DNA from 2 places in the Desulfofundulus thermocisternus DSM 10259 genome. Region 2 is predicted to be linked to the other one. Evidence: a T-box and tRNA genes for the amino acid it is inferred to sense, from the RefSeq annotation. Region 2 holds a T-box; the other holds one or more tRNA genes.
What was found. The T-box of region 2 lies ahead of ileS (isoleucine--tRNA ligase). A T-box ahead of a tRNA ligase gene usually reads a tRNA of that ligase, here a tRNA-Ile.
Positions count from the first base shown of each region.

Region 1: it encodes a tRNA-Ile, which carries the amino acid that the T-box ahead of ileS (isoleucine--tRNA ligase) is inferred to sense. The anticodon was not compared.

Region 1 covers NZ_JMLG01000001.1:190,366-200,632, reverse strand. Annotated here, with positions in the region: gene ppdK (pyruvate, phosphate dikinase) at 1-2,574, shown strand, start outside; gene BR83_RS14655 (PAS domain-containing protein) at 2,714-3,295, shown strand; gene thpR (RNA 2',3'-cyclic phosphodiesterase) at 3,316-3,897, shown strand; gene BR83_RS0101055 (flavodoxin family protein) at 4,008-4,625, shown strand; gene BR83_RS0101050 (deoxyguanosinetriphosphate triphosphohydrolase) at 4,683-5,684, shown strand; gene dnaG (DNA primase) at 5,787-7,562, shown strand; gene rpoD (RNA polymerase sigma factor RpoD) at 7,555-8,655, shown strand; tRNA gene BR83_RS0101035 (tRNA-Ile) at 8,755-8,830, shown strand; tRNA gene BR83_RS0101030 (tRNA-Glu) at 8,976-9,051, shown strand; tRNA gene BR83_RS0101025 (tRNA-Val) at 9,055-9,130, shown strand; gene BR83_RS0101020 (CaiB/BaiF CoA transferase family protein) at 9,402-10,267, shown strand, end outside.
Region 2 covers NZ_JMLG01000003.1:92,466-102,732, reverse strand. Annotated here, with positions in the region: gene BR83_RS0104560 (response regulator transcription factor) at 1-489, shown strand, start outside; gene pnpS (two-component system histidine kinase PnpS) at 493-1,884, shown strand; gene pstB (phosphate ABC transporter ATP-binding protein PstB) at 1,917-2,678, shown strand; gene phoU (phosphate signaling complex protein PhoU) at 2,740-3,399, shown strand; gene BR83_RS0104540 (HlyD family efflux transporter periplasmic adaptor subunit) at 3,484-4,389, shown strand; gene BR83_RS0104535 (YggS family pyridoxal phosphate-dependent enzyme) at 4,376-5,092, shown strand; gene BR83_RS0104530 (cell division protein SepF) at 5,110-5,541, shown strand; gene proC (pyrroline-5-carboxylate reductase) at 5,556-6,377, shown strand; gene BR83_RS0104520 (YggT family protein) at 6,390-6,653, shown strand; gene BR83_RS0104515 (YlmH family RNA-binding protein) at 6,674-7,462, shown strand; gene BR83_RS0104510 (DUF167 domain-containing protein) at 7,477-7,788, shown strand; T-box leader at 7,922-8,159, shown strand; gene ileS (isoleucine--tRNA ligase) at 8,222-10,267, shown strand, end outside.

The DNA of each region.
Region 1 (10,267 bases), on a different contig from region 2:
AAAGGGGCGAACCTGGCGGAGATGACCAATATCGGCCTGCCTGTCCCGCCCGGTATGATTATTACCACAGAGGCCTGCAAGGAGTTCTACCTTGGCGGCCGGCAATTCCCGCCCGGGATGGAGGAACAGGTGCGGGAAAAAATGCAGGTGCTGGAGGAAAAAACGGGCCGGCGGTTTGGCGATCCTGCCAATCCCCTGCTGGTTAGCGTGCGCTCGGGGGCACCTGTGTCCATGCCCGGAATGATGGATACAGTGCTCAACCTGGGGTTAAACGACCAGACGGTGGAAGGTCTGGGCCGGGCTGCCGGCAGGCGGTTTGCTTTTGACTGCTATCGCCGGTTCCTGAACATGTTTGGTGATGTGGTTCTGGGTATTGAACATGCCAGGTTTGAACGCATTCTGGAGAAATATAAGGAGCGCCGGGGAGTAAATCTTGATCAGGAATTGCCGGTTGAGGATCTGGAGCAGGTGGCCGCTGAATATAAGGCCCTGATAGAAAGGGAAACCGGGCGACCTTTCCCCCAGGATCCTGTTGAGCAGCTCTTTATGGCCATTTATGCCGTATTTAACTCCTGGAATAATGACCGGGCCATAGTCTATCGCCGGATCAATAAGATCCCCGACGACCTTGGTACTGCCGTTAACATCCAGGTAATGGTTTTTGGTAACCTGGGAGATGACTGCGGTACCGGGGTGGCCTTCACCCGGGATCCGGCAACCGGTGCCCGGCAGCTTTACGGGGAATACCTGATCAACGCCCAGGGTGAAGACGTGGTGGCGGGCATCCGTACTCCACGGCCAATTTCTGACTTAAAGGTGGAAATGCCCGCAGTTTACCAGCAGTTTGTCTCCATATGCGAGCAGTTGGAGAAGCATTACCGGAATATGCAGGATATAGAGTTTACCATTGAACGGGGAAAGCTGTACATCCTGCAGACCCGGACCGGTAAACGTACCGCCCAGGCAGCCGTTAAAATTGCTGTTGATATGGTTCATGAAGGATTGATTAGTAAAGAAGAGGCCATCATGCGGGTTGAGCCTGCCCAGCTGGATCAGCTGTTGCACCGCCGTATCGATCCCCGGAGCAGGGTGGAGGTGATTGCCAGGGGCCTGCCTGCTTCGCCCGGTGCAGCCAGCGGTAAAGTGGTTTTTGATGCCGATGAGGCAGAAATACTGGGCAACCAGGGGGAGAAGGTTATCCTGGTTCGTACAGAGACTACTCCTGATGACATACATGGTATAGTTGCTTCCCAGGGGGTGCTTACCTCCCGGGGAGGGATGACCAGCCACGCTGCAGTGGTGGCCCGGGGAATGGGCAAGCCCTGCGTTTGCGGTTGTGAGGCCATACGCATAGATTATGAGGCAGGCGAATTCCGCGTTAATGACCTGGTGATAAAAAAGGGAGATGTCATTTCCATTGACGGCTCCACCGGCCAGGTAATTCTCGGAGAGGTACCCCTAATTGATCCCGAGCTATCGCCCGAGTTTCTCGAATTGCTTCAATGGGCCGATGAAATTCGCACCCTGGGCGTAAGGGCCAATGCGGATACGCCGGAAGATGCAGCCAGGGCGCGTGCTTTTGGGGCAGAGGGGATCGGTCTCACCCGTACGGAACACATGTTTATGGCTCCTGACCGGTTGCCCATAGTTCAGGAAATGATCCTGGCCACCAGCACCCGGGAAAGGCAGGCCGCCCTGGATAAGCTATTACCCATGCAGCAGGGTGACTTTTACGGTATTTTAAAGGCCATGGAGGGTTTACCGGTAACCATCCGCCTGCTGGACCCTCCTCTCCATGAATTCCTGCCCAACGCGGAAGAGCTGGCGGTGGAAATTACCCGCCTCCGCCTCACCGGCGGCAACGATGAGGAGCTGCAGAAAAAAGAGGAATTATTAAAGAAAGTAAGGGTGCTTGCTGAATTTAACCCCATGCTGGGCCACCGGGGTTGCCGCCTGGGTATAACTTTCCCGGAGGTTTACGCCATGCAGGCCAGGGCCATTTTCCAGGCTACGGCCCAGCTGGTGAAGGAGGGCTTGAGGGTTTTCCCGGAGGTGGAGATCCCTCTGGTTGGTGATGTGAAGGAGCTGGCTTTGCTACGTCAACTGGTCAACGAAGTAGCCGAGCAGGTAAGGAAAGAGACAGGTGTTAATTTTGAGTACAGTGTGGGAACAATGATTGAAATACCCCGTGCGGCCCTGCTGGCCGATGAAATTGCCCGGGAAGCGGATTTCTTCTCCTTTGGTACCAATGACCTGACTCAGACTACCTTTGGTTTTTCCCGGGATGATGCCGAGGGTAAGTTCCTGCATGAATATGTAGAGAAAAAAATTCTGCCGGAAAACCCCTTCATCGTTCTGGATCAGGCCGGCGTAGGTAAGTTAATGAAAATTTGTGTCGACCTGGGCCGCCAGACCAAACCCGATCTGGTGATTGGAATCTGTGGTGAGCACGGCGGCGAGCCAAGCTCCATTGAATTCTGCCACCGTATAGGGCTGAATTATGTTAGCTGCTCTCCCTTCCGCGTTCCCATAGCCCGCCTGGCAGCAGCTCAGGCCAGGATAAAGAATGGCTAACAGTATCTTGCCCAAATTATTGAGCTAAACCTGAACCCTCCTTTATTGGGAGGGTTCATAATTTACGGGACAGTTTACAGGAAAAAGGGGAAAAAGAGAGAAAATTAATAGCAGTCCTTTATCAGAAAGGGGACGCGGTATGGATGATGAAGGGGTATCTCTGGAAGAGCAGGTCTTGAACAACCTGCCCTGTCCGGTGCTGGTTATTGACCGCAGGGGATATTTAATCTATTTTAACAGGGCATCAGAAAGGGAACTGGGAATAAATAAAGAAGAAGCCGCTTACCGTCCCCTGATCGATATCCTTTTTCAGGGTAAAAAATTTGATCGCAGGGGCAGGTATACCAGTGCCTTGATTGAAACCCTGGAAACAGGCCGGGAGTTTTCTCTGCGCCTTGAAGAAATAAAAACAGGGTCACATATGCTGCCCAAATTTTTCCTGGTGGATACTTCTCTTATAAATAACCGCAGCAAGAAGATATTGGGGGCCTGCGCTGTATATTACAATTTCTTCCGGAACCGGAATCTGCTGAAGAAAACAATTATCAACCGTTTGACCACCATTTCGGAACAGTTTGAAACCATCTACGCTTTCGCCGAAGCCATTGGAGCACGGGATCAGTACACAATGGGCCATAGTGAAAAGGTGGCGGAATATGCCCGCATGATCGCGGAGGCTCTGGGCCTGGGTGAGAAAGAAGTTGATCTGGCTTACATATAGCGAGGAAGAGGAGGGAAGGAATGGGTAAAACCTTAAGGCTTTTCTGGGCCATAAATCTCCCCAATGAGATTAAAGACCGGCTGTGGGAGATTCAAAAACAGCTGCGGGGAACAGGGGTGGATGCCAGGTGGGTGGGAAGGGAAAACCTGCATTTAACTGTTCACTTTTTAGGTGAAGTGGATGTGGCCATAATAGACGCCCTTGTTTCGGCAGTTCAAGGGGCTCTGCTTGACCGGAAATTTTTTACCCTGCAACTGGGTGGTCTGGGTGTATTCCCGGATGCCCGGCATCCCCGGGTACTCTGGGCGGGGGTTGCTGGCGGGGAGAATGAGTTGTGGGAAATTCACCGGTTGGTGGCCGGGGCGATGCTGCCATTCGGGATACCGCTACCGGGGCGGTCTTTTTCACCTCACCTGACCCTGGCCAGGTTGCGCTCACTCCGGGGGGCACCGGAATTGATGACCATGGTGCGCCAGCTTGGCCCTGACTATGATAATCTGGGCTGGATGCAGGTGGGTTCAGTGGACCTTATGCAAAGCAAGCTTACTCCCGGTGGTCCTATCTATACTTTAATAGCTCAAGTTTGCCTTAAAAGCCCTTAAAAGGTCTAAATTTATTTCACCGGGAATAATGTTTTTTAAAATTTTAAGGAAGGAAATTTTTTTTACAGGTAAAATAACATTGTTTAAGTTTTTTAAGAGAGGGTTTGAAGATGCTGGTTCTGGCTATTAACGGCAGTCCTCGCCGCACAGGCAGTACTGCCCAGATGCTGCTGGCCACCAGGGAAGTGGTGGAAGCTGCGGGTGCAAGATTTACCTTTTGTCAGGTTTCCGAGGTTCTGGCAGAATTAAAGGTCCCTTACTGTACTGTTTGCTCGGATCCCTGTACCGGGAAATGTTTTTCCGGAACCCGTCTGGAAGAGATTTTCAATTTAATGCGCCAGGCCGATGGTATCATTATGGGAAGCCCTGTTTATTTCAGCACTGTTTCCTCTCATTTAAAAGCTTTCTGGGACCGCACCCGTCTTTTGCGCCGGGAAAAAGCCCTTATTAATGTTGTCGGCGGGGCATTAACGGTAGGTGGCTCCCGCTTTGGCGGTCAGGAGACTGCCCTTAGAACAATGCACGATATGATGCTCTGCCAGGGAATGACCGTGGTGGGGGACGGTTACCTGGAGGATGATGCCGGGCATCAGGGCGCCTGCGCCCAGGATCCCGCCAGTGAGGATATCCTGGGATTGCAGCGGGCAAGAATTCTGGCCCGGCGGGTGGTGGAAGTGGCCCTGGCTACCCGGGATTTGCGTAAAAGGTCCCGGGCAACGGGCGGATAGAGTCAATACCCCCGGTTTTTTAATACGGCCCCGGGGGTTTTTCATCGGGGTGATAAAATGAACATTCGAGAACGTACCGAAAGGCTGGAGGAACAGCAGTTATCTCCCTATGCCTGTTGCAGTTCGGCCAGTGCCGGTCGCCTGTACCCCGAGGAACCCTGCCAGGTACGCACCGCTTTTCAGCGGGATAGGGATAGGATTATCCATTCCAAAAGTTTTCGCCGTTTAAAAGGAAAAACTCAAGTATTTATCATCCCTGAAGGCGATCATTACCGCACCCGGCTTACCCATACTCTTGAAGTGGCTCAAATTTCCCGCACGGTGGCCAAGGCGTTGCGCTTAAATGAAGACCTTACCGAAGCCATTGCCCTGGGACATGACCTGGGGCATACCCCTTTTGGTCATATTGGGGAAGAAGCTTTAAATGAAGTCTACCCCCCTGGCTTTCGCCATAACGAGCAGAGCTTGCGAATCGTGGATGAACTGGAAGGGGGAAAGGGTCTCAACCTTACCCGGGAAGTACGGGATGGGATTTTGAACCATACTGGCCCCGGCAGACCGGTTACTCTGGAAGGACAGGTGGTGAGAATTTGTGATCGCGTAGCCTATATTAACCATGACATTGACGATGCCATCCGGAGCGGCATTCTTACTTTAAATGATCTGCCCCGGGCCTGCCTTGATGTCCTGGGGCGTACACACCGGGAGCGCATTAATACCATGGTTCTGGATCTGATCAACAACAGCTGGGATAAACCGGTGATTTCCATGAGTTCCGAGGTCCAGCAGGCTACAGATGAATTGCGTGCCTTCCTTTTTGCTCGCGTTTATGTTGGCTCGGAGGCCAAAAAAGAGGAAGCTAAAGCCAAAAACGTGGTTCAGTACCTGTACTTCTATTTCACCAGGCATCCGGAAGCTTTACCCCCGGAACAACTTAAGAAAGTCGAGGAAATGGGAGTGGAAAGGGTTGTTTGTGATTACATTGCAGGTATGACCGATCATTTCGCTATTGCCCAGTTCTCCCGTCTCTTTATTCCCCGGGCTTTTCCCGTGTCGTAGAAAAATTGTCGAAGGTTTGGGGAGGAAAATCTATAGTGATAGCGAATACCTCTTTCACAGAGGGACGTGACGCTCCTGGGATGGGTTAGAAGGGTGATTCCCATGGGTGGGTTAATCCCTGATGAAGTGGTGGAATCTGTTCGCCAGGCTACTGATATTGTGCAGGTAATTGGTGAATATGTTCGCCTGGAAAAGAAGGGGAAAAATTATGTCGGTATTTGCCCCTTTCACCAGGAGAGGGATCCGTCCTTTACCGTAAGCCCGGAGAAGCAAATCTTTTACTGTTTTGGCTGCGGGACGGGTGGCAACGTCTTTAAATTTTTAATGCTGCAGGAAAACCTTACTTTTCCCGAGGCGGTATACCGGCTGGCGAAACAGGCCGGCATTACCGTACCACGTACTGAAAGGCTCCGGGAGGGGACGCGGGCCTGGCTGGAGGAACAGGCCTGGGAAATTAACGCCATGGTGCGGGACTTTTACCACCATATTCTCATCCACCGGCCGGAGGCGGAGGAAGCCCGCAGCTACCTGGAAAGGCGGGGAGTATCCCGGCATACCCAGGAGATATTTCAACTGGGTTATGCTCCTCCCGGGTGGGATACCCTGTTGCAGTTTCTTGCCTCCCGCAACTGTTCTTTGCACCGGGCTGTGGATCTGGGTCTTTTAACCAGGGGGGATCGGGGAAAGCTTTACGACCGGTTTAGAAACCGCCTGATCTTTCCCATATATAATGCCCAGGGAAGGGTGGTTGGTTTCGGGGGACGGGTGCTGGATGACAGCCAGCCAAAGTACTTGAATTCCCCGGAGAGTTTAATCTTCAATAAGGGAAAATTGCTTTTCGGCCTGCATCTGGCCAGGGCTGCTATCCGGGAAAAGGGCTGTGCCATCATCATGGAAGGCTATATGGATGTGATTACCGCCTACCAGCATGGCGTTCGTAACGTGGTGGCTTCCCTGGGGACCAGTCTTACTGCAGAACAGGGTCATCTTTTGTCCCGTTATACCAGGGATGTAGTAATTGCTTATGATGCGGATACAGCGGGAGTTGCCGCTTCTATCCGGGGACTGGATCTTTTGCAGCAGATTGGCTTTCGTGTTCGCGTGGTTACCATTCCCGAAGGAAAGGATCCGGATGAATATATCAGGCAGCATGGTGGGGAAAAGTGGCAGCAACTGGTCGAAACGGCAGCTCCGTTACTGGATTATAAATTAAACCAGGCTGCAAAAAATGGTGGAAGTTCCGCTTCCCTTCTGGCTCAGGTCCTGCCAAACCTGGCGGCCATGCCCGGGGAAGCAGAGCGGGAAGAGGGTATCAGGCGGGTAGCTGCCCGCCTGAGCTTAAGCTGGGAAGCGGTGAGAGATGCTTTACGGCGATTTAATAGAAACCCGGGAAGAAAATGGCTAAATTCGGATAAAATTGCTAAAAATAAGCATAATATATTAGCAAACGCCCACAATAAGGCGGAATTGTTTCTTCTGCAGTTGCTGTTACATTATCCGGCTTATGTGCAGGAAGTACGCCAGCGTTTGGGAGAATCCTTCCCCCGGGAGCCCGGTTTGCGCCGGATTTTTAAGATTATCTGCCGGGGAGAGAGGGTTGATCCGGCTGCATGGATGGATGAGCTGGATGAAGAAGAACAACACTTATTAAGCCGCTTGCTAATGGAAAAAATACCCGGGGGTGACCCGGTTAAAATAATTTCCGACCTGACCCGGGCTGTTGAAAGGAGCTATCTCCAGGAGCAGAGGGAAAGGCTGGTACAGGAGCTGGCCGAAGCAGAGCGGGTTGGTGATCAGGGGCGTATAGTCCGGGTGTTGGGTGACCTGCAGAAACTGTTACAGAAGAGTAAACCCTTGCTGGAAAGGGGGAATGAATAAATTGGGGGATGAATTGAATAAACTCGAGTGCGTCAAGGAATTAATCGAAAAAGGTAAGAAAAGAGGCATCCTGACCTATAGTGAAATTATGGATACCCTGCAAGGGGTTGATCTGACGCCGGAACAAATTGACGATATTTATGAAAAGCTGGCCAGTATGGGTATCGAGGTTGTACCCGAGGTTCCGGATCTGGAACCCATGGACGATGCCGTTATAGAACCTTCAGCGGAGGAAGATGTTGACCTTTCCATTCCCGAGGGTATCGCCATAGACGATCCCGTTAGAATGTACCTGAAAGAAATTGGTCGTATCCCCCTCTTAACACCGGAGGAAGAAATTGAACTGGCCAAGAGAATTGAGCAGGGGGACGAGGAAGCGAAACGGCGGCTGGCAGAAGCCAACCTGCGCCTGGTGGTAAGTATAGCCAAGCGTTATGTAGGCCGGGGGATGCTTTTTCTGGATCTAATCCAGGAAGGTAACCTGGGGCTAATCAAGGCAGTAGAAAAATTTGATTATCGCAAGGGGTACAAGTTCAGTACCTATGCTACCTGGTGGATCCGGCAGGCCATTACCCGGGCCATTGCTGATCAGGCCAGGACCATCCGCATACCGGTGCACATGGTGGAAACCATCAACAAGCTTATCCGTGTTTCCCGCCAGCTCCTGCAGGAACTGGGCCGGGAACCAACTCCGGAGGAAATAGCCAAGGAGATGGGTATTTCTGAAGAAAAAGTACGTGAAATTATGAAGATAGCCCAGGAACCCGTTTCCCTGGAAACGCCTATTGGTGAAGAAGAAGATTCTCACCTGGGAGATTTCATTGAAGACCAGGACGCCAGGGCGCCGGCGGAAGAGGCCTCCTATACGCTTTTGCGGGAGCAGCTGGAGGAGGTTTTAAAAACCCTTACCGATCGGGAACAGAAGGTATTACGCCTGCGCTTTGGCCTGGACGACGGCCGTGCCCGGACTCTGGAGGAAGTTGGCCAGAAATTTGGAGTGACCCGGGAACGGATCCGTCAGATTGAAGCGAAAACACTGCGCAAGTTGCGGCACCCGAGCCGCAGCAAGAAACTTAAAGATTACTTAGATTAAAACACCAGCCCCGGGATAATTTTTCTTTACAAAGCCATTGACCGGGGCCGTAATTTTATGTATAATCATTAGTGCATGTTATGTGTTTCAATGCTTTGTGGGCCTATAGCTCAATTGGTAGAGCATCCGGCTCATAACCGGCTGGTTCCAGGTTCGAGTCCTGGTGGGCCCACCAGAATGGAAGTCGGATGTCGGAAGTTGGAGGTCGGAAGTTGGAGGTCAGAGATTATCATTGATTTTGAGGCCATTTTTTGGGTATGAGAGATATAGTCGGCAATTATTTCTGACTTCTGACTTCCGACGACTGACGACCGTTTTACGGCCCCATGGTCAAGTGGTCTAAGACACCGCCCTTTCACGGCGGTAACGCGGGTTCGAATCCCGCTGGGGTCACCATACGGGCGATTAGCTCAGCTGGGAGAGCACATGCCTTACAAGCATGGGGTCGGCGGTTCAAATCCGTCATCGCCCACCAGTGAAATCAAGGCCTCCGTGAATCGGAGGCTTTCTCTTATAGAAGGTAGCTGGATAGATTGCGAAAAGGCAAATTGCACACTTTCGCACACCGGTAAAACCAGGGTCCCCTTGAAGAGGGGGCTCTTTTTCTCTTTCTAGCGCTTTAAATCTCTCAAGAATATTAAGTAAAAATTTTTGTCATAACAGCAGGAAAAACCAAATGTCTGTCTAAAATAATAACTCATCTATTGGAACCCATTTTACTATTTGGAACAAGGAGGGGAGACAGCATGACGGCGGGGAAAAAAATAAAGTTGCCCCTGGAGGGAATTAAGGTGCTGGATATATCCCGCGTCCTGACAGGACCTTTCTGCACCATGATTCTTGGTGATCTGGGGGCAGAAGTGATCAAGGTGGAAATGCCCGGGGTCGGGGATGAAACCCGGGGGTGGGGTCCACCCTTTGTTAACGGAGAAAGCGCCTATTTCTTAAGCGTCAACAGGAACAAGAAAAGCATTACCGTTAACATGAAATCCCCCAAGGGGCGGGAAATCATCTACAGGCTGGCCAAAGAGGCAGATGTGATGATTGAAAACTTCCTGCCCGGAACTGTGCAGCGGTTGGGTGTGGATTACGAACGGATTAGAGAAATTAATCCGCAGATTATCTACTGTTCCCTGTCCGGATATGGTCAGGACGGTCCCTACCGCGATCATCCTGCTTATGACCTGTTGATGCAGGGTGAGGGCGGGCTGATGTCCATCACGGGGGAAAAAGATGGTGAGCCCGTCCGCATTGGCGTGGCCATCATTGATATTGGAGCGGGTATGTATGCCGTTATTGGGATCTTAAGCGCCCTGATGGCCCGTAAAGAAACCGGAAAAGGCCAGTACATCGACATCTCCCTTCTGGATACGGAAGTTTCCTGGTTGACCTACATGGCCAGCAACTATTTTGCGTCCGGGAAGGATCCCATCCGTATGGGCTCGGGTCATCCTTCCATCGTGCCGTACAGGGCATTCCGGGCCAGGGACAAGTACTTTATCCTGGCCGTGGGCAACGACGCCATCTGGCAGCGTTTCTGTGCCGCTCTGGACCTCAAGTTTGTGGACGATCCCCGGTTCGTGACCAACGAGATGAGGGTAAAACACCGGGA
Region 2 (10,267 bases):
GCCACCCGCCGCATTCCGGTTATTATGATCAGCGCCCGGGGGGATGAACTGGATAAAGTCCTGGGTCTGGAAATGGGAGCCGATGATTACGTGACCAAGCCCTTCAGTCCCCGGGAGCTGGTGGCCCGGGTTAAAGCTCGCCTGCGCCGGTCCGGGGAAGACAGGCGTGCTCACCACCGTGGAGGGAGGCTGGTTCGCGGCCGGCTGGTAATTGATCCGGAACGTTTTCTGGTCACCATTGACGGTGTAAAGCAGGATCTGACCCCGAAAGAGTTCGAGTTGCTCCGCCTGCTGGCCAGTGAACCGGGAAGGGTATTTTCCCGGGATTACCTCCTGGAACAGATCTGGGGTTACGACTATACCGGTGATTCCCGGACGGTGGATGTTCACATCCGCCATATCCGCCAGAAGCTGGAGCAGGTACCCGGTGCCCCCCAGTATATTGAAACGGTGCGCGGGGTGGGTTATCGTTTCCGGGAGGTGCCTTAGAGGGTGAAGCTCAACTTCCTGCAGGGTGTATCCTGGCGGCCGGTGGTCAGTTATTTTTTCCTTATGGTTATCTTTTTTGCCCTCCTGCAGCTCTATGCCGCCAAAAAGTTGAGCGTCCTGGGGGCCTTGTTAATCATCCTGCCCCTATCGGTATTGCTGGCCTGGCTTTTATACCGGAGGGTTATCGGCCCGTTAAATGAAATAATTGCCGCGGCCAGGGATATGGCCCGGGGTAACCTGGACCGGGAATTGCACCTGTGTACACCCGATGAAATAGGAGAACTGGCCCGCAGTATTAACGAAATGGCCCGGCAGCTGCGGGAAACTATAGCTATGATTACCGAGGAAAAGAACAGGGTGCGGGCCATTTTGAACAGTATGGCCGACGGTGTAATTGCCCTGGACCGGGATGGTCGCGTGCTGCTTATAAACCCGGTGGTAGAAGAAATTTTTGATTTAAGGGAGGAGGCCTGCCTGGGGAAAAAAATCCTGGGGGTTATCCGTAACTATGACCTTGAGCGCCTCCTGAGCAGGACTCTGGAGTCGCAAAACTCCACCAGTGAGGAAATAAAAATTCTGGGGGCCGGCTCGGAGCCGCGTTTCTTTCGCCTCCAGGCCACCCCTCTGAAAGGTTGCCACGGGGAAACAGGCGGGGTAGTGGTGGTCCTTAGGGATATCACCGAACGCAAAAAGCTGGAGCAAATGCGAACCGAGTTTGTGGCCAACGTTTCCCATGAGCTGCGCACCCCTTTAACCTCCATTAAAGGATTTCTGGAAACCCTGCTCGACGGGGCGATTGATGATCCCGGGGCATCCCGTCATTTCCTGGAAATAATAAGCCAGGAAACAGAGCGCCTGACCCGCCTGGTTGATGAGCTGCTCAACCTGTCTAAAATAGAGGAACGGCGGGTGGTGCACCGCTGGCAGCGGGTGAACCTGGCGGACATTATCAGCCGCGTGGTCTCCCTCTTCCGGCCCCGGGCAGGGGAAAAATCGCTCACTCTCTCCCTGGAAGTACCCCGGGACCTGCCTGCGGTTTACGGTGACCCCGATATGCTCGCCCAGGTGTTGATTAATTTGCTGGATAATGCCGTTAAATATACCCCGCCCCGGGGCAGCATAACCATCCGGGCCATGGTCCGGGGGGATCAATTGAGGGTGGAAGTGGAGGATACCGGCATCGGTATTCCAGCTGAAAGCCTGCCCCGGGTTTTTGAGCGCTTCTACCGGGTGGATAAGGCCCGTTCCAGGGAACTGGGGGGGTATGGGATCGGCCTGGCTATTGTGAAGCATATTATCCGGGCCCACGGCGGGAAAATTGATGTGCAAAGCACGCCCGGGAAGGGAAGCCTGTTTTTCTTCACCCTGCCCCTGGCAGAAAATGTATCCGGTTAAAGCAGCAGAAAAGTTCATGTGGGGGTGCCCTGATGGAGAACCGGGTAAAAATTGATATTAAGAATTTAAACCTCTATTATAAGGATTTTCAAGCTTTAAGGGATATAAATTTAAGCATTCAGGCCAACAAAATAACTGCCCTTATTGGCCCTTCCGGTTGCGGCAAATCAACCTTCCTGCGCACCTTGAACCGGATGAATGATCTTGTCGAGGGTGTGCGGGTTGAAGGCCGGGTCCTGCTGGACGGCCAGGATATTTACGCTCGTGATGTGGATGTGGTTCACCTGCGCAAGCGGGTGGGCATGGTCTTCCAGCGCCCCAACCCCTTCCCCATGTCCATTTATGATAACGTGGCCTACGGTCCCCGGGTTCACGGTATTAAGAACCGGCGGCTGCTGGACGAAATTGTTGAAAGAAGCCTGCGGCAGGCGGCCCTGTGGGATGAAGTGCGGGACCGCTTGTTCAAGTCGGCCCTGGGTCTTTCCGGCGGCCAGCAGCAGCGCCTCTGCATTGCCCGCCTCCTGGCGGTGGAACCGGAGGTCCTGTTGATGGACGAACCCAGTTCCGCGCTGGATCCCATTTCCACTTTAAAAATAGAAGAATTGATTCAGGAGCTGAAAAAAGACTATACCATTGTTATTGTGACCCATAACATGCAGCAGGCCGCTCGGGTTTCGGATATTGCCGCGTATTTTTTAAACGGTGAAGTGGTGGAATGGGGGGCAACGGAAGAAATTTTCACCCGTCCCAGGGATCGGCGTACGGAAGATTACATTACCGGAAGATTCGGTTAATTATATTTACTGTATTCTGGCTTCCAGGGGATAAAGTTTATATTTTCCGGGAGGGATGACCGTGAGTCCCCGTTCTTCCTTTGAAAGGGCCCTGGCCGAACTTCAGCAGGACATCCTGCGCATGGCCAGCCTGGTGGAGCAGGCCATTTACGATTCAGTACAATCCCTGATCAGGCTCGACGTGGCCGGTGCGGCCCAGGTAATTATGAGCGATGAAATGATTGACGAACTTTACCTGGAAATTGAGGATAAGTGCGTCAAGTTAATTGCTACCCAGCAACCCCTGGCCCGGGATTTGCGAGTGGCCATTACCGGGATCAAGATTCTTTTGAGCCTGGAGCGAATGGCCGACCATGCGGTGGATATTGCCCGGGCTACCATGTGCCTGAGCGGCCAGCCTTTAACAGTAAAATGCCTGGATTATATCCCGCGGATGGCCCGGCTTGCCCAGCAGATGGTCAAGGACGGGCTGGATGCCTATGTCAATGGCGATGTCCAGAAAGCCAGGGAGATGTGCGCCCTGGACGACGAGGTGGATTATATTTTTGCCAGGGTGTTCCGGGAACTGGTCAACAGCATGAGGGAAGATCCCCGGACGGTAATGCAGTCGGCCTACCTTTTATATGTCAGCCGCTATCTGGAAAGAATAGCCGATCATGCCACCAATATCGGGGAAGCGGTTATCTACCTGGTTACCGGTGAGCGCTGGGAGCTGAACTGATTCTTAACTTTGGCGCAGGATTTACCCCGGGAAACGTCGAATAAATCAAGTTGCATCTACATCCAGGTTTGGCAGGTGACGGGATTGACTTCCCTGCCCCGGATCAGAAGAATATATTTCCTGGTCATCCTTGTCCTGATTCTCATGTTTTACCTGTGGAATCTGGTCAGGGTTCGGCTGGTAGATATAGAGTGGTTGAAGGAGGACAGGATTTCCCGCACCATGGCCACCTCCGGGTGGCTGATCAAGGAAGAACAGTTGCTTCTCTCACCGGGGAGGGGCCAGTTAAGACTGCTGGTGGATGATGGGGAAAGGGTGCGGGCCGGCGCTCCGGTGGCAGAAGTCATCCTCTCACAGAACGGTGGTGCAGGGGAAAAACGGGTTGTTTACGCCCCCCGGGGAGGGGTTTTTTGCAACCATATTGATGGCCTGGAAGAGGTGCTGCGGCCCGCAAATGCATTGAAAATGGAAGCCGTGGAAAAACTGGAAGTAAAACCCGTTTCTCCCGTTACCGGGAGCAGGGTGGAAAAGGGAGAGCCGGTGGGCAAGCTGGTGGATAACCTTTCCGGTATATGGTACTGGTGCCGCGTTGATGGGGAAGGAAACCGGGCGGTAAAATGGCCTGCCGGTCAGCAGGTGGTTATCCTGTGGCAGGGGCGGCCGGTGGAGGCCCGTCTGGAGAAGATTGCCGGAGAGGAAATGCTTTTTCTGTTACCCGCTTATCCCGGTGACCTGATTCACCGGCGCCAGGTTCAGATGGAGCTGAAGGTAGGGGAACTGTCCGGATATGTAGTACCTTCCCGGGCGCTGGTGAAAAGGGGGGAGGAGCAGGGAATTTATATTGTCTCCCGCCGCCGGGTCGCGTGGGTTCCCGTACGGGTCCTGGGGGGAACACCGGAACGGGTAATTATTACCGGGGAGCAGCTGTCTGCCTGCACCCGCTACGTGGCCAACCCGTTCTGGGTACGGGAAGGCGATGAACTGGAGTGAGGAGCTGGAGGGACGGATATTGGGAGTAAGGGAGAACCTTGCCCGTGTATGGGAACAGGTAGCAAGGGCAGCACTCAAAACCGGCCGGGATCCCGGTTCGGTTAAACTGGTGGCCGTAACCAAGAATGTTTCCCTGGAAGTCATGCAAGAAGCCCTGGCGGCAGGAATAAAAGTTTTTGGTGAAAACCGGGTGCAGGAACTGGTGGCCAAACAGCCCCGTCTGCCGGGAGATATTGAATGGCATATGATCGGGCATTTGCAAACCAATAAGGTAAAGTATATTATTGGTAAGGTGAGCCTGATCCATTCCCTGGACAGCCTGCGCCTGGCCCGGGAAATCAGCCGCCGGGCCCGGGAACGGGGGCTGGTGGCGGAAGTTCTGGTTCAGGTGAATATTTCCGGGGAAGAAACCAAATACGGTGTGCCGCCGGGAGAGGTAAAAAGCTTTATTGAAGAAGTGGCCGGCCTGGAGGGTGTCCGCGTGCGCGGGTTAATGACCATCGCTCCCTTTGTTTCCGATCCCGAGCAGGTGAGACCGGTTTTCAGGGAGCTGAACCGGATGGCCGGCTGGCTCAAGCGGGAATTGCCGGGATTGCCCCTGGATTATTTATCCATGGGGATGAGCAATGATTTTACCGTAGCCGTGGAAGAAGGGGCAAACATCATCCGGGTGGGTAGCGCCATTTTTGGCCCCCGACCATAATTCCAGGAGGGATAACCATGGCCAGGAAACTGGTGGACAAAGTCTTGGGTTTTATGGGTTTTGAAGAGGAGCCCGTGGAGGAAGAGGAAAAGGAGCATTTCCGGGAAGAAGATCCGGTGCCCCAGGTAAAGCGCAAGGGCCAGGTTTTCAGCCTGCACACCCAGCGCCAGGTGCGGGTTATTGTGGCCGAACCCAGGGTCTTTGAAGATGTGCAGGCTATAGCCGATCATTTGAAAAACCGTCGCCCGGTGGTGGTTAACCTGGAGAGGGCGGAAAGCGATCTGGCCAGGCGCATAGTGGATTTTATCAGCGGCGCCACTTACGCGCTGAACGGGAGCATGCAAAAAGTGGGTAATGGAATTTTTCTCTTCGTTCCCAGCAACATGGATATTGCAGGAAACATTAAAGAATATGGGGAACGGGGAATTTTCCCCTGGAAAGATGAATAACGGGGGTGTTCTTTTTGCCGTTAACGGGACTCGCCATTGGCTGCCTGGGGGGCGGGGCCATGGCCCAGGCCCTGCTTACGGGGTTGATTAAAAGCGGTATTCAGGCCCGTAACCTGTATGTGAGCGATACCCGCCACGAGAGGCTGGATTACCTGAGCCGGGAGCTGGGCGTTAATGGACGGGAGAGTAACAGGGATCTGGTCAGGGAGTCGGATGTGGTTATCCTGGCGGTTAAGCCCCAGGTGGTGGAGGAGGTTTTAAAAGAAACGGGGGACCTGTTCCAGCCCCGGCAAACGCTGATTTCTATTGCCGCCGGTATCACTACCCGGTTCATTGAAAAATTTCTCCCTGAGCCGGTACCGGTAATTCGCGTTATGCCCAATACGCCGTGTCTTTTGGGGTGCGGGGCCAGTGCCCTTTGCTCCGGCACCAATGCCGGCGACCGGGACCGGGAGCGGGCGAGAGCCATTTTCAGCGCCGTCGGCCGGGCGGTAGAAGTACCGGAAGGGTTGATGGATGCTGTAACAGGACTCAGTGGCAGCGGGCCCGCCTATATGTATGTTATCCTGGAGGCGCTGGCTGATGCAGGGGTGCGGGTAGGCCTCCCCCGGGATGTGGCTCTTCTGCTCAGTGCCCAGACCATGCTGGGGGCAGCCCAGATGGTCCTGGAAACCAGTGAACACCCCGGCCGCCTTAAGAATATGGTTACCACCCCGGGAGGGACGGCCATTGCGGGTGTTTATGCCCTGGAAGAGGGAGGGTTACGGGTAACCCTTATGCGGGCGGTAGAAGAAGCCACCCGCCGTTCCCGGGAACTGTCCGAGGGATTAAAATAAAAGGAGAGCGTCATGAGCCTGGAACGTATTATTAATGTCGCCTTTCAGGTATACACCTGGTTAATTTTTATCCGGATTATTTTATCTTTTATCCGTCACAACCCCTATCATCCTCTGATCCGCTTCATTTACGAAATTACCGAACCTGTACTGGGGTTTTTCAGGCGTTTTATTCCCCCTGTGGGTATGCTTGACTTTTCACCCCTGGTAGCCTTTTTTGCGTTGGAACTGCTGCGCCAGATAATCCTCAACGTGATCCGGGCACTGGGATTGTAGGACCAGAAGGATGTGAAGACGTGCTGGACAAGGAGTTTTTGCTCTGCCATGCCAGGAACCAGGAGGAAAAAGAGATGCTGGCCAGGATTTATGACCTGGTACAGCAGGTTTTACGTACCCGGCAGCCCCGGGTAACCGATTTCCTTGATCCCTATCACGCCGGTCTGGTGGATATGGCCCTGAAGAGGGTTCCCGATCTGGCAGCCGGAAGCGACGGCGGTTACCCGGCTGCCGAAAGGGTGCGCGTGCTTATTTATCCCGATTACCTGGAGCCCCGGGAGGAAGACTGGCAGCTGGCGTACCTTTCGCTGCGGGGCTCCTTTGCAGAGCAGGAGCTCAGCCACAGGGATTTTCTCGGGGCCCTGCTCTCCCTGGGCCTGCGCCGGGAGAAAATTGGAGACATCCTCCTGCATAACGACCGGGCTCAGCTGGTGGTGGCTGCCGAAGTGGCACCTTTCGTGCAATCCCAGCTGACCAGGGTGGGTTCCGTCCCTGTGACTGTGGAGGAGATTTCCCGGGAGCAGATCTGCCCTCCCCCCCGGCGGGTCAGGGAAATCAAGGCCACCGTTCCTTCCCTGCGCCTGGATGTGGTGGCAGCCGCCGGCTTTGGCACTTCTCGCACCAGGATGGCCCGGGAAATTACCGCCCAGCGGGTTAGCGTGAACTGGCAGGTCTGCACTGAACTTTCACGAACGGTGCGGGAGGGGGATATTATTTCCGCCAGGGGACGCGGTCGGGTTCAGGTGACCCGTGTCACAGGAACGACCAGAAGCGGCCGCCTGGCGCTTATCCTGCACCGGTATGTTTAACGGGTGGCGGTTTTATGGTCTTCCTGCGTGAAGAAAAGGAAGCGGTGGTTTTTAAGGTGCGCGTTCAGCCCCGGGCAGCCAGGAATGAGCTGACCGGGCTGCATGAAGATGCCCTGAAAATACGCCTCACGGCCCCCCCTGTGGAGGGGGAAGCCAACGAAGCCCTGCGTGATTTTCTGGCCCGGCTGCTGGGGGTGCCCAGGTCGCAGGTGGAAATTGTGGCCGGGCAAAAGGGACGCAGCAAGTTAATCAGGGTAAAGGGCATTGCTGCCGGGAGGATACTTTCCCTGCTGGAAACCACCACCGGCGCCAGGAACAACGGATAAAATGGTCGCTGTTCCGGCACGCCAGCGAGCGGCCTTTGAGCCGGGGAGAAATTAAACTTAACCCCGGCCTAACCGGCCCGTAAGATTGACGCTGGCCCTGTTTTTGTGTATAATACTCCTTGTTTTAAAGCTGTTAAAGCCTGTGAACGGGACGAGTAGCCCGGCACTCCTGTTACAGAGAGCCCGGGGAAGCTGGAAACGGGTACAGGGGTCCGCGGTGAAAATCACCCGGGAGGTTCCGGCTGAACGGCGGGTAACCGCCCAGTAAGCCCGGACGGTCAGCCACCGTTACCGGCAAAATGAGGGGACAGGTAGAAAGGCCTTTTTACCTGTCTAGAAGGGTGGTACCGCGGGAATATCCCGTCCCTTTGGGGCGGGCTTTTTCTATTTGGGGGACATGCTTGAGGACTAATGTTAGCCTGAGGTGGTGCGGATGGATTACAGCCAGACTTTGAACCTGCCCAAAACTGATTTCCCCATGCGGGCCAATCTGCCCCAGCGGGAACCAGAGATCTTGAAGTTCTGGGATGAAATTAATATTTACCGCCTGGTACAGCAAAAGAATGCCGGCCGGCCCAAGTTTATCCTGCATGACGGGCCGCCCTACGCCAACGGGCACATCCACCTGGGGACTGCCCTGAACAAGGTGCTCAAGGATATTGTGGTTAAATATCACTCCATGGCTGGCTATGATGCCCCCTATGTTCCCGGGTGGGATACCCACGGGCTGCCCATAGAACAGCAGGCCATTAAGAGCCTGGGGTTGAACCGGCATGCCGTTCATCCCGTGGAGTTCCGGCGCAGGTGTAAAGAATACGCTTTAAAATTTGTGGATATCCAGCGCCAGGAGTTCAAGCGCCTGGGTGTGCGAGGGGATTGGGAACATCCCTACCTCACCCTGATGCCCCACTATGAGGCCGCGCAGATAGGTGTTTTCGGAGAAATGGCCCGCCGGGGTTACATTTATAAGGGCTTGAAACCCGTTTACTGGTGCGCTACCTGTGAAACTGCCCTGGCCGAGGCGGAAGTGGAGTATCAGGATAAAAAGTCCCCCTCCATCTATGTTTCTTTTCCCGTTAAAGATGGAAGGGGCCGCTTGCCGGTTGGTAGCCAGGTGGTTATCTGGACCACCACTCCCTGGACGTTGATTGCCAATGTCGCCGTTTGCCTGCACCCGGAATTTGCCTATGCCCTGGTGGCTGCCGGTGCAGAGAAGTACGTGGTGGCCAGGGAACTGGTGCCTTCATTTGCCCGGGCCGTCGGCCTGGAAGAATGGACCGTTATAGAAGAGTTTACGGGGAAAGACCTGGAGGGTGTGGTTTTAAAGCACCCCTTTATCGAGCGGGATTCTTTAGTCATTTTAGGCGATCACGTTACCCTGGATGCCGGAACCGGTTGCGTGCATACGGCTCCCGGTCACGGCCATGAAGACTACCTGGTAGGGCTGCAGTATGACCTGCCCATTCTTTCTCCCGTTGATGGCCGGGGATATTTCACCGGGGAAGCGGGGCAGTTTGCCGGCCAGTTTTATGCGGAGGCCAACGATAATATTATTGCCGAGCTAAAAGCCAGGGGCAAGCTGCTCAATAGCGGTACCATCAGCCACCAGTACCCCCACTGCTGGCGCTGCAAGAAGCCTGTCTTTTTCCGGGCCACAGAACAGTGGTTTGCTTCCATTGAAGGCTTCCGCAAGAAGGCCCTGGAGGCTATCCGCCAGGTGCGCTGGATTCCGGCCTGGGGAGAAGAGCGCATTTATAATATGGTGGCCAACCGCAGCGACTGGTGTATCTCCCGCCAGCGGACCTGGGGTGTACCCATACCCATTTTCTATTGTCAGGCCTGCGGAAAAGAGATTATTACCCCGGAAACCATATCCCACCTACAGGGGTTGTTCAGAGAACATGGCTCGGATATCTGGTTCATGAAGGAAGCGGCGGAATTGCTCCCTCCCGGTTTCAAATGCCCGTTCTGCGGGGCCGGTGAGTTTACCAGGGAAACCGACATTATGGATGTCTGGTTTGATAGCGGTACTTCCCATGTGGGTGTGCTGGAGCAGCCGGATATATGGCCGGAACTGAGCTGGCCGGCGGATCTCTACCTGGAAGGTAGCGATCAGCACCGGGGCTGGTTCAACAGTTCCCTTTCCACGGCGGTGGCTGTGCGGGGCCAGGCTCCCTACCGGGCCGTACTCACCCATGGTTTTGTGGTTGACGAGCAGGGCCGCAAGATGAGCAAGTCATTGGGGAATGTTATCGATCCTATGAAGATCGTCGAGCAAATGGGAGCCGATATTTTACGCCTCTGGGTGAGTTCGGCGGATTACCGGGGTGACCTGGCGGTATCGCAGAACATCCTCAAGCAGATGACGGAAGCTTACCGTAAAATCCGCAATACCTGCCGGTTTTTGCTGGGGAACCTTTATGATTTCGGCCCCGGTGATCAGGTGCCCTATGAACAGCTTCCGGAAATGGATCGCTGG